Regions from separate parts of the Vibrio sp. Of14-4 genome, predicted to be linked through region 2. Evidence: predicted binding sites of a transcription regulator. Region 2 holds the regulator's gene; each other region holds the start of a gene.
The links. Region 2 encodes CRP, which controls carbon source genes, mostly activating them, when cyclic AMP is high. Its sites were predicted from a motif close to TGTGANNNNNNTCACA; they were not measured.

Region 1: a site for CRP is predicted at 4,112-4,127, ahead of MHN79_RS04260 (NupC/NupG family nucleoside CNT transporter). Genes of this name have one in related genera too.
Region 3: a site for CRP is predicted at 2,796-2,811, ahead of udp (uridine phosphorylase). Genes of this name have one in related genera too.

What each region holds. Positions count from the first base shown of each region.
Region 1 covers NZ_JAKRGI010000003.1:95,186-100,382, forward strand. Annotated here, with positions in the region: gene deoD (purine-nucleoside phosphorylase) at 1-141, opposite strand, end outside; gene deoA (thymidine phosphorylase) at 220-1,548, opposite strand; gene deoC (deoxyribose-phosphate aldolase) at 1,640-2,416, opposite strand; gene MHN79_RS04260 (NupC/NupG family nucleoside CNT transporter) at 2,701-3,966, opposite strand; gene MHN79_RS04265 (TatD family hydrolase) at 4,172-4,945, opposite strand; gene MHN79_RS04270 (hypothetical protein) at 4,948-5,094, opposite strand; gene yaaA (peroxide stress protein YaaA) at 5,107-5,197, opposite strand, start outside.
Region 2 covers NZ_JAKRGI010000014.1:56,340-61,536, forward strand. Annotated here, with positions in the region: gene MHN79_RS14335 (hydrolase) at 1-946, shown strand, start outside; gene MHN79_RS14340 (YheU family protein) at 986-1,204, shown strand; gene MHN79_RS14345 (phosphoribulokinase) at 1,287-2,156, shown strand; gene crp (cAMP-activated global transcriptional regulator CRP) at 2,399-3,031, shown strand; gene MHN79_RS14355 (amino acid ABC transporter substrate-binding protein) at 3,157-4,023, shown strand; gene MHN79_RS14360 (DUF1338 domain-containing protein) at 4,076-4,873, opposite strand; gene astD (succinylglutamate-semialdehyde dehydrogenase) at 4,963-5,197, opposite strand, start outside.
Region 3 covers NZ_JAKRGI010000017.1:25,279-30,475, forward strand. Annotated here, with positions in the region: gene metG (methionine--tRNA ligase) at 1-868, shown strand, start outside; gene MHN79_RS15680 (hypothetical protein) at 1,074-1,886, shown strand; gene udp (uridine phosphorylase) at 1,928-2,692, opposite strand; gene MHN79_RS15690 (zinc/cadmium/mercury/lead-transporting ATPase) at 2,942-5,197, opposite strand, start outside.

The DNA of each region.
Region 1 (5,197 bases), on a different contig from region 2:
CAGCATATTACGAACATCACAGACCTGAGTGACATCATTTAGGAAAGTTTCAGCTATGTATTGAGCACGAAGTGGGTCGCCGGGCATAAGTACAACATCAGCGAAAGCCCCTTGCTGGGCGTTGATATGTGGGGTAGCCATAATTGTTTATTCCTTTTTTCCAATGTTTAGCATTCTAGTTGCGTTTAAGCTTTCATTGTTTATCCAGTTGGGCTCGCTCTATATATCTTCAGCTCTAATTTGACGATACACATCAGGAGTTGGGGTGTATTCGCCTCCAACAGTGATCGCTTGTTGAAGTGATGTAGCGGCCTCTTTCCATTGCTGCTCATTTCGAGCATGGATAATGGCTAGTGGCTTATCTGAACACGCCTGTTCACCCAAACGGATAAATTGGTCAAACCCTACAGCATGGTCAATCTTATCTGTCGCAAAGCGGCGTCCTCCCCCCATAGCAACCACAGCCATCCCTATAGCACGAGTATCCATAGCAGTAACCATTCCCGTTTTCTCAGCAAATACAGCTTGGATAAAAGGCGCTTTTTCCAGGTAATCATCGTAATTTTCGACAAAATCGACTGGGCCACCTAAACCTTCAACCATCAGGCCAAAGCATCGCGCTGCTTTACCATTTTCCAATACCTCGATTAACTTGGTACGCGCATGCTCAGTGTTATCAGCTAGCCTTCCCAATACCAACATTTCCGCAGCAAGAGCTAGCGTCACTTCTAAAAGGCGGGGGTTTTGATATTCACCTGTTAAGAACCGAACTGCTTCTCTGACTTCCAATGCATTACCTGCTGATGAGGCTAATACCTGATTCATATCGGTTAAAATAGCGGTTGTTTTGGTGCCTGCACCATTTGCCACTCCGACAATGGATTTCGCCAAATGCTCAGATTCTTCGTAGGTTGGCATAAAGGCGCCGGACCCTACTTTGACATCCATAACTAGAGACTCTAATCCTGCTGCTAACTTTTTCGATAAAATAGAGGCAGTGATTAAAGAAATATTATCCACCGTTGCCGTGACGTCTCGAGTGGCATAGACACGTTTATCAGCTGGCGCTAAATTTCCGGTTTGTCCTATGATGGCAACGCCCGCTTGCCTAGTCACATCAGTAAAAACTTGGTTGGATGGCATAATGTTATAACCTGGAATAGATTCTAGCTTATCCAGTGTTCCTCCTGTATGCCCTAGCCCTCTTCCCGAAATCATAGGAACAAAGCCCCCACAAGCTGCGACCATAGGCCCAAGCATTAATGAGGTCACATCTCCTACTCCACCTGTTGAATGCTTGTCCACTACTGGGCCAGGAAAGTCTTGTTCGTGCCAATCAATGACCATTCCCGAGTCACGCATTGCACAAGTCAACGCAATTCGCTCTGGCATCGTCATTTCATTAAAAAAAATCGCCATAGCAAAAGCGGCTATTTGACCTTCAGAAACGCTGTTATTGGTAATTCCTTGGATAAAAAAATTAATTTCACCAGAGGTCAGCACCTCACCATCACGCTTTCGGCGTATGATTTCTTGGGGTAAATACATTAGAGCCTCCCATACATTGGGGGTTGATGAATTAGATGCAGCGGCAAGCAAACACTTACCGCTAAATTGACAAGATTAAGATCTATCGATCTCAATAAGCTGCAGGATCAGCGGTTTCTTTTGTCACTTCTAATGTATGAAGGAGGTTGGTCAGAAGACTCGAGGCTCCAAATCGGTAGTGACGTGCATCGACCCAGTCTTCACCCAATATTTCATCCGCCATGGCCAAATAAGCGGCAGCATCTTCAGCAGTACGTACTCCACCAGCAGGCTTAAAACCAACAGTGGAAGCGACCTTCATATCACGAATCACTTCCAACATCATTCGAGCATATTCAGGCGTAGCATTGACTGGCACCTTGCCCGTCGATGTTTTGATAAAGTCAGCGCCAGCATTGATTGATATCTGTGAAGCCTTTTTGATCAATTCTTCTTGTTTAAGTTCACCGGTTTCAATAATCACTTTGAGCAAAATATCACCGCAGGCTTGCTTGCACTGCTTTACGAGTTCAAAGCCTACCTCTTCGTCACCCGCCATCAGCGCACGATATGGAAAGACCACATCAACTTCATCAGCACCATAAGCGATTGCAGCTTTAGTCTCTGCGACCGCGTTACTAATATCAGAGTTTCCATGCGGGAAGTTGGTCACAGTCGCAATTTTAATATTTGGTGTGCCTTGTTCTTTAAGGGTCTTTTTAGCTATCGGGATAAAGCGAGGATAGATACAGATGGCTGCCGTATTACCTACTTTTGACTTAGCCTCGTGGCACAACTTAATGACTTTTTCATCGGTATCATCATCATTTAGCGTGGTAAGGTCCATCAATTTAAGCGCCCTTAAAGCCGCGTCTTTTAAATCGCTCATTCCTATCTCCGAACAATGTTTATTTTTGGCTTAATGGAAAAGTCAGAGTGTGGTTTCTATAAACGCAAAACTAAAATTTTCTGCCAGCTACAACACTCTCATATAGTCACAATACCTAGTCTTAACCCATAACGACAGCCACTTATAAAACGCAAACGGTTTGGATCTCAAACTAATTTCAGCCTTAAGAGCAAGCTACTAAATGAGTTAAGTAGTTAAGCCTAACCAACAAAAAAACCCGCTTTGCAGCGGGTTTTTTTATTCACTTTAACGAGTTGGTCTTATTACATACCAGATAAGGTTAGGCAGAAGCCTGCAATGGTTGCAGCCATTAGGTTTGACAAGGTACCCGCAGCAACTGCTTTCATCCCCATACGGGCAATATCAGAGCGACGCTGAGGTGCAAGTCCACCCAAGCCGCCTAGCAAAATTGCAATCGAGGACAGATTAGCAAAACCACACAGTGCAAATGAAATGATTGCCTTAGTTTTCTCAGACAGCACGATTTCTGCTGAATCACCCAAAAGCGGAGCAAAGTTTAAATAGGCAACAAACTCATTTACTACCAATTTTTGACCAATAAATGATCCCGCAATCGTTGCTTCTTCCCATGGAACGCCAATAAGGAATGCAAGTGGAGAGAAAACATAACCAAGGATTAACTCTAGCGTCAGCTCAGGCATTCCAAACCAACCGCCAACGCCACCCAAGATACCGTTAACAAGCGCAATAAGGCCAACGAAAGCAAGTAGCATGGCACCAACATTCAGTGCCAACTGTAAACCCACTGCTGCACCACCAGCGGCGGCATCAATAACGTTAGAAGGCTTGTCTTCTGCACCATCAATATCACCATCAAAGCTTTCATTAGGCTTATCAGTTTCTGGCATGATGATCTTTGCAAACAGCAAACCACCCGGAGCAGCCATAAAGGATGCAGCGACTAGATACTCGATCGGAACCCCCATAGATGCATAGCCAGCAAGTACACCACCAGCAACAGAGGCTAGACCGCCACACATTACAGCAAATAACTCTGATTGAGTCATTTTAGGAACGAATGGACGAACGACTAGAGGAGCTTCGGTTTGACCGACGAAAATGTTTGCCGCCGCAGACATAGACTCTGAACGTGAAGTACCCAATACTTTTTGTAGTGCACCACCAAGGATCTTAATTACCCACTGCATAATACCGATGTAGTACAAAACAGAGATAAATGCAGAGAAGAAAATTAGTGTAGGAAGGACTCGGAAAGCGAAGACGAAACCGCCGCCACCGAACATTTCAAACATTTTGTCTGATACTAGGCCACCAAAGATAAAATCGGAGCCTTTATTACCGTATGCAATTACATTCGAAACGCCGTCAGAAAAACCCTTTAGCAGTTCCTGACCCCAAGGTATGTATAAAATAAATGCACCAAGTGCAAATTGAATAGCGAATGCGCCACCCACTGTTCTATAGTTAATAGCTTTACGGTTGCTAGATAATGCTACTGCGATTGCAAGTAGAACTAGCATACCGACTAGGCTCATAAACAGGCTCATAGTTTATGACTTCCTTATATGTTGTTTGTTGGCGTGTTACAATTATGGAGCTATAAAGCGGGGGCAATTATACTCATCCGGCCACACATAAAGTAATGTGTTCTTCACAGTTTCTAATAAGATTCATCATGTGCTCACTCATTTATGTGACACAGATCACCAAATGCAATATGTTAAATCATATAAATAACATTTTACTTAGATTCTATTCACAAACTTTAAAGACCAGATTGGCATTTTTCCATGTCATTTGTGCGACAGATCGCTCATCTGTATCACGTAGAAGAGCCAAACAAGACAAGACTTGAGATAACATTGCGGGGTGATTAGGATTTCCTTGATAGCCCATAAGCGGCATATCTGGAGCATCTGTCTCCAGCACTATCCATTCAAGAGGTAAATTCGCAGCCGTCTGGCGAGTTTTCCTCGCACGAGGGTAAGTGATAACTCCACCTATACCAATATAAAAACCAAGTTCGATAAATTGCATCGCTTGTTGATAGCTGCCAGAAAAACCATGCAACACACCACCAAAAGCAAACTTATGCTTTTTTAACAGCTGAAGGACTTCATTATGCGTTTTTCTGCTATGAAGGATTAAAGGTAATTGAAGGTCGTTTGCCAATGCGATTTGTGCATTAAATACTTTACCTTGTATGTCATGGTCAACATCAACCATAGCATCTAAGCCACATTCACCAATCGCTCGAAAATGATTAAAATGGGCCTCTGTTTGTTTCTGTAAATCGTTAAGGTGATAAACACTATTGTCGGTAAGAAAATAAGGGTGCATACCTAATGCTGTATATATACCCGCATGTTCAGTCGACATTGCAAGCAACTTATCCCAGTTTGATGGGCCAATAGAGGGAATCATTATCCTCTCTACACCTTGCGCCTTAGCTAACTTAAGCTGACAGGCAAAATCATCTGCAAAAACATCGAAATCAAAATGACAGTGGGTATCAAAAAGGCGCATTATCATTGCGCCTTGTGTGTCAAATTAGATTCTTGGTCATTAGAGTCATTGCGATAAAGAACACAGCGGCGTCGATTGACTTCAACGAGCCCCATAGACTCACACCATGAGTCATAACGTACAATCCACTTTTTGAGCCAAGCATACATAACTAAAAACCTTTATTGCTCTTCTCGCTTAAAGACCAACTCTGTTGGTGATGACTCTTGCTCAACAAAATAATAACCTGCTACATCAAAGTTTGTCAGTTTT
Region 2 (5,197 bases):
TAATCCGCACCTGCAAACATTGGCGCCGCGCTTTATCCGTAAAAAAGCCTTATTTGAGCCTATATGGCAAAGGCTAGAAACCCAGGATAACGACTTTCTCGACCTAGCATGGAGTGAAGAATGGCACGCAGAACAAGCGCAGAAAAAGCCTGTTTTTATTCTGTTTCACGGCCTAGAGGGCTGTTTCTATAGCCCTTATGCCAACGGCTTAATGCACGCTTTTTCCCAGCATGGCTGGCTAGCGGTAATAATGCATTTTCGTGGTTGTAGCGGCGAGCCCAACCATAATGCGCGCAGTTATCACTCCGGTGAGATAGAAGATGCGCGTTTTTTTCTCGAGCATATTGACCGCCAGTTTCCCCATCAAAAAAAGATTGCTGTTGGCATATCACTTGGTGGTAACATGCTGGCGAACTACCTCGCACAATATAATCAGGATCCACTCCTTGACGCCGCAACGATTGTTTCAGCACCACTTGATCTCTCTGCATGCTCCGCGCGCATTGAACAAGGCTTTTCTAAAATCTACAAAACCTACTTACTTTCCTCTTTGAAAAAGAGTGCGCTGCGAAAGCATCACTTAATCAAGGGAGAGTTAGATGTTTCTTATCAAAGTATCAAACGAGTGACCAAGCTATACCAATTTGATGACTTAATTACAGCGCCTTTACATGGGTTTAAAGGTGCTGATGATTATTATCAGCGCTGCTCTGCCATTCACAAACTCAAAGATATTCGTCTTCCTTTGCAAATCATACACGCAAAAGACGACCCCTTTATGACAGAGGCGGTCATTCCAAAGTACGCTCTACCAAGTAACATAGACTACCGACTCTATGAGCAAGGTGGTCATGTTGGCTTTCTGACAGGAAGTGCCATAAAACCGAGATTTTGGCTTGAAGAGACATTACCCGCTTACTATCAAAGCTTGGTACCATCTAGCTAGCGCTTTTCCTATTGCCGAACATAAAAGAAAGAGGTATTTATGATCGTTCCTTGGCAAGACATTGCCCCAGAAACCTTAGACAATTTAATCAAAGAATTTGTCCTTCGAGAAGGCACAGATTACGGCGCTGTAGAAGCTTCATTACAACACAAGATAGATCAGATAAAACAGCAACTTAAATCTGGCGATGCTGTCGTAGTTTTCTCTGAACTACATGAAAGTGTAGATATTCAACTTAAGCATAAATTTTCCTTTTAAAGCACTACATACCGTACTGTCTTTGCAAAGCATGTTATAGTGAAGTGCAACAGTGGACAGTTATTCATAGACAAGGGTTGTCATGTCAGCAAAACATCCAGTTATCGCCGTTACTGGCTCTTCAGGTGCAGGTACCACCACCACATCTGAAGCTTTTCGCAAAATGTTCAATATGATGAAAGTCAAGCCAGCTTGGGTTGAAGGAGATAGCTTTCACCGCTTTACTCGCCCCGAAATGGATGTTGAAATTCGCAAAGCTCGCGAGCAGGGGCGACACATCAGCTATTTTGGACCTCAAGCCAATGACTTTCCTGCTTTAGCTGAATTTTTCCGCAAATATGGCAATGAAGGCACAGGCAAGGTTCGACGTTATCTCCATACCTTTGACGAAGCGGTTCCCTACAATCAAATGCCTGGCACTTTTACCCCTTGGCAAGAGCTACCAGAAAGCTCTGACGTGCTGTTTTATGAAGGCTTGCATGGTGGCGTTGTCGACGGTGAAGTTAACGTTGCGCAGCATGTGGATTTTTTGATAGGCATGGTGCCTATCGTCAACCTTGAATGGATTCAAAAATTCGTGCGTGACACCCGAGACAGAGGACATTCACGAGAGGCCGTGATGGACTCGATTGTTCGCTCAATGGATGATTATCTTAATTACATCACACCACAGTTTTCTCGTACTCATATTAACTTCCAGCGAGTACCTACCGTCGATACATCAAACCCACTCAACGCCAAAGGTATCCCAAGCCTTGATGAGAGTTTTGTTGTCATCCGCCTTCGGGGAATAAAAAATGTCGACTTCCCATACCTACTGGCAATGATAGATGGCTCATTTATGTCACGTCACAACACCATAGTTGTACCCGGTGGAAAGATGAGTTTTGCAGTCGAATTGATAGTTAGGCCAATACTTCAGCAGTTGATAGAAACGGGAAAAATTGGTTAAGACTTACTTTGTATACAGGATTACTTTTGATTGCGTGATCAGGCGCACATTTTTGTACACAAAATAGCCAAGTGAAGGCGATTAAAATCAAGAAATCAATTCAAAAAAAAGATACTATTTGAAACAGAAACAAAGATGGCTTGCAGCATTTGAAAAGTGCTCTTATCCTAATAAGTCTTGATTCAAGGCTTAGCTAAAACATGGAAAGAAGCAAGCGTACCCTGCAGAGGAAGTGAGATATTATGGTTCTAGGTAAACCTCAAACTGATCCAACATTAGAATGGTTCCTTTCACACTGTCATATTCATAAGTACCCATCTAAGAGCACACTGATACACGCTGGTGAGAAAGCGGAAACGCTTTACTACATAGTTAAAGGTTCAGTTGCGGTACTTATTAAGGACGAGGAAGGCAAGGAAATGATCCTGTCGTACCTAAACCAAGGTGACTTTATCGGTGAGCTTGGTTTGTTCGAAGAAGACCAAGAACGCACAGCGTGGGTTCGAGCAAAATCACCTTGTGAAGTGGCAGAAATTTCTTTCAAGAAATTCCGTCAGCTTATCCAAGTCAACCCTGATATCCTAATGCGCTTGTCGGCTCAAATGGCAAGTCGTTTGCAGGTAACCAGTCAAAAAGTCGGAGATCTTGCTTTCCTTGACGTAACTGGCCGTATCGCTCAGACACTGCTGAATCTTGCCAAACAACCAGATGCCATGACGCACCCTGACGGCATGCAAATCAAGATCACACGTCAAGAGATTGGCCAGATAGTTGGCTGTTCACGCGAAACAGTAGGTCGCATCTTAAAGATGCTTGAAGAGCAAAACCTAATTTCTGCACATGGTAAAACGATCGTCGTCTACGGCACTCGATAACCATTGTTCTATACATAAAGCCGAGTTCATGATTGGACTCGGCTTTTTTTCTTATTTGTTAATTAGCTTGCTCTATCCTAACCTTAGTTTGAATTTCAACCGTAATTTTCAGGCAGGATGGACTCATGATTTTAAAGCTACTTTCTTCTCTGGTATTGGCTTTCAGCCTAGTTTTTTCATCAATCTCAATTGCCCAAACGACCATTATTCACCCTATCCCACGGGAAGGTTCTGAGCTAGACCAGTACGCTATCGACCTCATTCAGTTTCTTGTGGATAAATCAGGCGAAGGCATTTTGCTCCAACCTTACAAAACACCTGTTGACTCACAATCACGTAAAGTCACTCTGCTCAAAGAAGGCAAAATTACGGTAGATTGGCTAGGCGCCGATAAGACCCTTGAGCAAGAGCTACTTCCTATTCGCTACCCAGTTTTTCGAGGCCTCCTTGGCCATCGTATTTTTATCACCAATAAAACCACTGCAGCCAAACTAGGCAGCATAAACAGCATAGAGGAATTGCGTAAGCTTGGTATGATACAGGGGCAAGGCTGGGCAGATGTAAAGGTCTTAAAGTCCGGCGGATTTAAAGTGAGAGAAGTACCCAGCTTTGATAATATCTTTCGTATTGTTGATAGCGAGCGTACCGATTTATTCCCACGAGCCGTTATCGAACCCTACAGCGAAGTTGCCCAGCGCAGTCAATTATCCAACCTAGTGGTTGATGACAAACTGATGCTGATTTACCGCTTTCCTATGCTGCTGTTTGTGAGCCCTAAGAATCCTGAGGTAGCAGCTACGCTAAAAAAAGCATTTGAAGCTTCATACCAAGATGGTTCATTTGTTGAGTTCTTTGAAAAAGCACCTCTAGTGAAAAAAACCTTCGAACAAGCGGGCATAAAAAGCAGAAAAGCGTTTAGTATAGATAACCCCCACCTAAGCGAAGAAACGCGTTCGATCCCAGACCAATATTGGCTTAGCGTAACAGAATAGAAAAAGGCGCCTTAGTTGGCGCCTTTTTATTCAGAAGTCTATGTGTCCCCACTCAAGACTCGCTATTTGTACTCTCAAATATCTTATCAGCCGACGCTGCGACAAACCCAGGATATAATTCACCATTACTCATAGGGTAGCGTTTAGCAAACTCATAAAAGCCGCCAGGGATTATCTGGGAGCCTTCTGTGAAAGATACTGGCACTTTATCTGCCATGGTCGAGGATTGCTCAAGTAAAACGTCTGGTGAGCCTTTTACCTCCCCGCCTGATTCATTAATTGTGAATCCAGCTTGACGCAAATGATCATTAACCTGTTTTGCTTCATCGAACGCAGTCAGTTGATTGACACTCACGGTAAAGTGGTTGGCTCCATAGCCGTGAGCAGCAAGCCAAGAAGCGTATTCACTTTCTTTGGCAAGTTGCTGGTAGTCTTCAAAACTCAGTTGCCAAAGACGCCCGGAAGATAAAAATTCAAAGCTTGTCAGTTTGCTAGTATCAATCTGATCGACTAACTTCTTGACTATATTCTGCAATTGCGGCGAGCACTCTTCTACTTTTAGCTCACTAATAAAGACTTTAGGTTGCTTAGGATCTGGATGTTCGTAATGTTTCGCCACCAATTTTTTCGCCTCAAATTGGTAATCTCCACATGGGGTGTAACCAACATCAATAAAGGGCTTGGCTATCGCTTCCATACCAACTGGGCTTAAATTAAAAGTTCGCAGAGCGATATGGTCGTTAATCAGGGGCTCGCTTTCTTGCAATAATTGATGAATTTTATCTGCTGAGGGGCATAAGCGCTGAATATAGTCATTCCATAACGACTGAAATAAAACATCTGGCGTCATAACGCCTCCTTGTCTAGTTTATTGGGTTGAGAGTCAGCTCGCTGACCCAGCGAGCCTTCCCTTTTCGCTAAAGGTGCTATATGTGCTAGTTATAACTCCACACCAGGACTCAATGTTTCAGGTAACACGGTTTGATCGCCCTCCATCGAAGCCATTGGATAGGCACAATAATCAGCCGCATAATAAGCACTTGGGCGAAGATTACCTGAAGCGCCAGGGCCGCCAAATGGCGCGTCACCACTTGCCCCTGTCAGCTGGCGGTTACGATTAACAATGCCTGCTCTAATATGGTCGACAAAATATTCCCACTCGCTATCATCGGTA
Region 3 (5,197 bases), on a different contig from region 2:
CTTTATCACAAAACGCTTCGAGGGTAAACTTTCTGATGAGTTTGCAGAGCCAGAATTGTATCAAGAGTTTGTTTCCGCGGCCGATCGCATAGCTGAGCTGTATGAAACGCGTGAATTTGGCCGCGCAATACGTGAAGTAACCGCGCTGGCTGACAAAGCCAACCAATATGTTGACGAAAAAGCACCTTGGGTTGTGGCGAAAGAGGAAGGCAAAGACCAACTGCTACAAGATATTTGTTCTGTCGGTATTAACTTGTTCCGCGTGCTGATGACTTATCTCAAGCCTGTGATGCCTGCTCTAGCCGCACGCACAGAAGCTTTCCTAAATGAAGAGTTAACGTGGGAAGGAATAGCCAAACCACTAACAGGTCATGAAATCACCAAATTCAAGGCTCTGTTTAATCGTATCGATCCGAAAAAGGTTGAGGCTATGATTGAAGCATCAAAACAAGATGCCGCGGCAGAAATGGCAGCCAAAGAAAAAGCTGAAGCCGCTAAGAATCAAGCTAGCCAAACCGAATTAGATAAAGACCCAATTGCAGAAGAAATAGATTTCGATGCTTTTGCCGCTGTTGATATGCGTATCGCTCGTATTATCTCCTGCGAGGAAGTACCAAAAGCGAACAAACTACTGAAGTTTCAGCTTGATATCGGTGGCGAGACTCGTCAGGTTTTCTCCGGCATTAAGTCAGCATACAAGCCAGAAGAGCTTGAAGGTAAGTTGACCGTCATGGTTGCAAACCTCAAGCCTCGTAAAATGAAGTTTGGTATGTCAGAAGGTATGATTTTGGCTGCTGGACCAGGTGGAAGCGATCTTTGGATTCTAGAACCTCATGAAGGTGCTCAACCTGGCATGCGCGTCATGTAATAGTGCTTGATAGTATTACTTTAAAGCCCTGCTAAAAATAGCAGGGCTTTTTTGTGTTGTGTCTCACCACATTGGTGACGATTTGCACCGAAAACAAGCAATGCGCTGTCCCTACATATATTAAGACACTGAAAAATAAGAAATAATTACCTGGCATTAAAGCTGCTCCTGTACATGAGTACTCGCTAGCAATAAGGAGCAGCTTGTGTTCGTACTCATTTCTATTTTGTTATCACTGTGCATATTGATCGCACTATTTCAGGTATCTCAACATCGACAATCAGTACAACAGAGAAAATTGGACATTCTTATCTTACTCAGACAAATACTGTTACTTTGCCGGCAGCATCGCTCGTTAACTCATCAAAGCATTACCTTGCCAACATTAAACAACCAGCATCACGCCTTAAAGGATCTAGACCATCAACTGGTCCAAATATCCAATCAATTAATCGCCGTTGCACATTTTGATAACAAACCCGTTTATCGTATTTTCCAGCAAAGTCTTAATAAGTTGCGTCATGACTGGCAGGATCGCTCACCAGCGCGTAATCAAATTATCCATGGGAAAGCCATTCGCCACTGCATGTTTTTAATGGATGACATTGTGATTGCCTGGCTCGCTGAATCTGGCCGCGATGAGTTAACTGAAGAGTACCATATGAACTGGCAAATCATACTTGATGGTATGGAAATACTGACTCAACTTAGAATTGCGATTGAAAATATTCATCAACCCAAAGGGCTGCAATGTGTACAAGGCTACTGCGAGAAAATGAAACGTAAGCTCAATCAACTATCGCTAATCTGCCCTATCTCACTTGCTTCACCTCATAGCACTCAATGCATCAATGAGTTGATTCAAATCATTGAAAATAATAACAAAAATATAAAATCAGAACACTTATACCAACTGACAACAGATTTATCTTTGGTTCTGTCACAGGTATATGATCAAGTTTTATCAGACATCACTCAACATTTATATCTGCCTCTACCAGAGCTGAGGTTGAACTGATAAAAAGCCCTATTCACAAGAGTAGGGCTTTAACTGCAATATTAGTCTTGAAGCATCTTACGTGCGGCCTCAACAACCACTTTAATTGAACGAGCTTCCGTATCTTTCAAGGTTGAGTGATCGGGGATTTCTTTTTGAGTACGGTTGATAATGACTCCTGCTACACAGCCTGCTTTCAAGCCAGAGCTTGCACACATTGTCAGTAAAGTCGCTGATTCCATTTCAAAATTCAGAACACCCATATCTTGCCATTCTTTCATTGAACCTTGAAAACGCCTTACTACGCGGCCAGAGAAGGTATCATAGCGCTCTTGCCCAGGATAAAAAGTATCACTGGAGGCGGTCACGCCCATATGAACTTTAGCGCCAGACTCTTCAACCGCAGCTTTCATTGCCGTCGCAACCTCAAAGTCAGCCACTGCTGGAAATTCCATTGGAGCAAAGTGCAAGCTGGCGCCATCTAGGCGAACTGAAGCTGTGGATACTATCATGTCTCCCACATTCACATGAGGTTGGATAGCACCAGTAGTACCAACACGTAAGAAAGTATTGATACCAAGCTGAGCCAACTCTTCAACCGCGATGGAGGTTGAAGGACCACCAATACCAGTAGAGCAGACAATAACGGGGTTGCCATCAAGCTCAGCACGGTAAAGCGTGTACTCACGATGGCTGGCCAAAAATACAGGATTATCCATCTGTTCGGCAATTTTTTGAACGCGCGCAGGATCACCTGGAATAATCGCTAGCTTGGCATCAGCAAGATCGTCTTGAGTGACTCCTAAATGGAATACAGCTTGAGACATAAAATAGCTCCTTTTATAACGAAATAGGTGGCGTCGCCTATCTTTTCGTTTATTTATTTGGTTGGGTACAGGGCGTAATGTATCCAACTGAACCAACTTTAATAGTGATTAAAATCACAAATAATTTACACACAACTATCTTAATTGCAAATAAAATCGTTTTGCATCACATTTTATCGTCTTATTAATGCCTAGATTACATAAAAAAGCCTGAGAAGATCTCTCAGGCTCGGTTGTGTGACTAAACACCTATGCTTGTGGCTTAAACTTAAGTAGCCTGAGTGCATTAAGGGTCACGATCGCAGTTGCGCCACTATCAGCAAGAACAGCCACCCAAAGCCCAGTAATACCAAGCAAACTGGTGACAAGAAAGATACCCTTGAGTCCCAGCGCAAGAGCAATGTTCTGACGTATGTTGCTAAGCGTTGCACGAGACAGCTCAATCATACTGGCTAACTCTACCAAACGATTATGCGTGATAGCGGCATCCGCGGTCTCAAGTGCCACATCTGTTCCTCCCCCCATAGCAATACCAATGCTGGATGCTTTCATCGCAGGTGCATCGTTGATGCCATCACCAACCATGGCTACATTTGCTGTTGATGACAAACTCTCAACATAAGTCACTTTATCTTGTGGCAGCAATCCGGCTTTGTAGTCGATATCTATCAATGAACTAATGGCCTTTGCACTGCGAGCATTGTCTCCAGTCAGCATAATTGCATTAACGCCAAGATTCTTGAGCGCCTGAACGGCATCTGCCGAGTCTTCTCTCAAGGTATCTTGCCAAGCAATGAGGCCAATAACCGTATTATCACCTTGAGTCGCCACCACCACTGTTTTGCCCTGTTGTTCTAACTGACGCACATCCTCGGCGACATCACTCGACAATACAAAACCGATCTTGCTTGGTGCGATGGCCTGATACTCAACTCCATCTACCAAACCACGCACACCAAGACCTATTAGCGCTTGTTTGTCATCTGCCTCAGGGATCTCTATGCCAGATGATTTGGCTTTATTCACCAGTGACATAGCAAGTGGATGGCTTGAGCCAACTTCAATGGCGGCAATATTGCGCAAAAGCTCTGCTACCTCAACATTACCTATGGCAATAATATCTGTGACTTCAGGTTTCCCCTTTGTCAGAGTACCCGTTTTATCAAAGGCAACGGTTTCTATTTTACCCAGCTGCTCAAGGGCTGCGCCGCCTTTGATTAAAGCACCTCGTTTAGCGCCAGCTGCAAGCCCAGATGTAATGGCTGCAGGTGTGGAGATCACTAGAGCACATGGACAAGCGATAAGCAGTAAAGCGAGTCCTCGATAGACCCAGGTTTCCCAAGGCTGGGCAAAAAATAGCGGTGGTACAAGAATAACAACTAGAGATACCAACATCATTAAGGGCGTATACCAACGACTAAACTTGTCGAGAAAGCGCTCTAGTGGTGCTTTGCGCGATTCTGCTTCCTCAATAAGATGCAAAATTCGATCAATGGCATTTTCTCCTTGCTTAGAGGTGATCTCAAAGCGCACCACTTTATCAACCACTACGGCGCCAGCCATCACTGAATCATTTTCAACACGTTCAACTGGTAGTGATTCACCGGTTAATGCACTTTCATCAAAACTTGCGGTTTGTCCTATCAGTTTTCCATCAGCTGGAAGTCTAGCCCCTGGTGAAACTTCAATAATGTCGCCAGGTTGTAGTTCACTAGCAGACACCTCAACACGCTCATCATTGATTATTTTTGTCGCGGTTTCAGGCACCAACTCCATCAATGACTGAACACCGCTCCGCGCTCGAGAAGCGGCAAATGCTTCTAAACGCTCACCAATCATGAACAGCAAAAGTACCATGGCAGCTTCCGCTGTTTCACCTAAGTAGAGAGCGCCGATAGCAGCAACACTCATTAAAGTTTCTATCGCAAATGGAGTCCCTGACTTAGCCAACTGGAGTGCTTTCTTACCAATTGGATATAAGCCAGCTAAACAGGTTAATGTAAACATCCATTCACTGAATACAGGAGATATAGGTTTAAGAAGTGCAGCGATAGCCATAGATAATGCAATCGCAATAATCGAAGAGTTTTGTTTAACTATGGTTTTCCAGCCTGAGTTAGGCTGCGGCTTTGTTGAAGACAAGTCGCTGTTATAACGAAAGCCTGCATCCTGAATGGCTTGTTCTACGTTATCGGCAGTACTTTTGCTATCTAGCTTGACCACAAGTTTTTCTGTGGCAAATAAAACTTTTGCGTCCATGACACCAGCAACTTTATTAACCGCTGTTTCAATTTTTTTTGCGCATGACGGACAGTCCATGCCCGTAATTTTCCAACTGTGGGTGTGACCTTTTTTCTTAACCCCTATGGGGTCGCTTTCCTCTTCGGAAGACTGAGCTCCACTAGAACAGTTATCTGAACTGCAACATCCAGAATCAACCTCACTGATCCCTTCCATTTGTATGTTAGCTATTTTAGGATTCGAGCAAGCAGCTTCATGACTAGG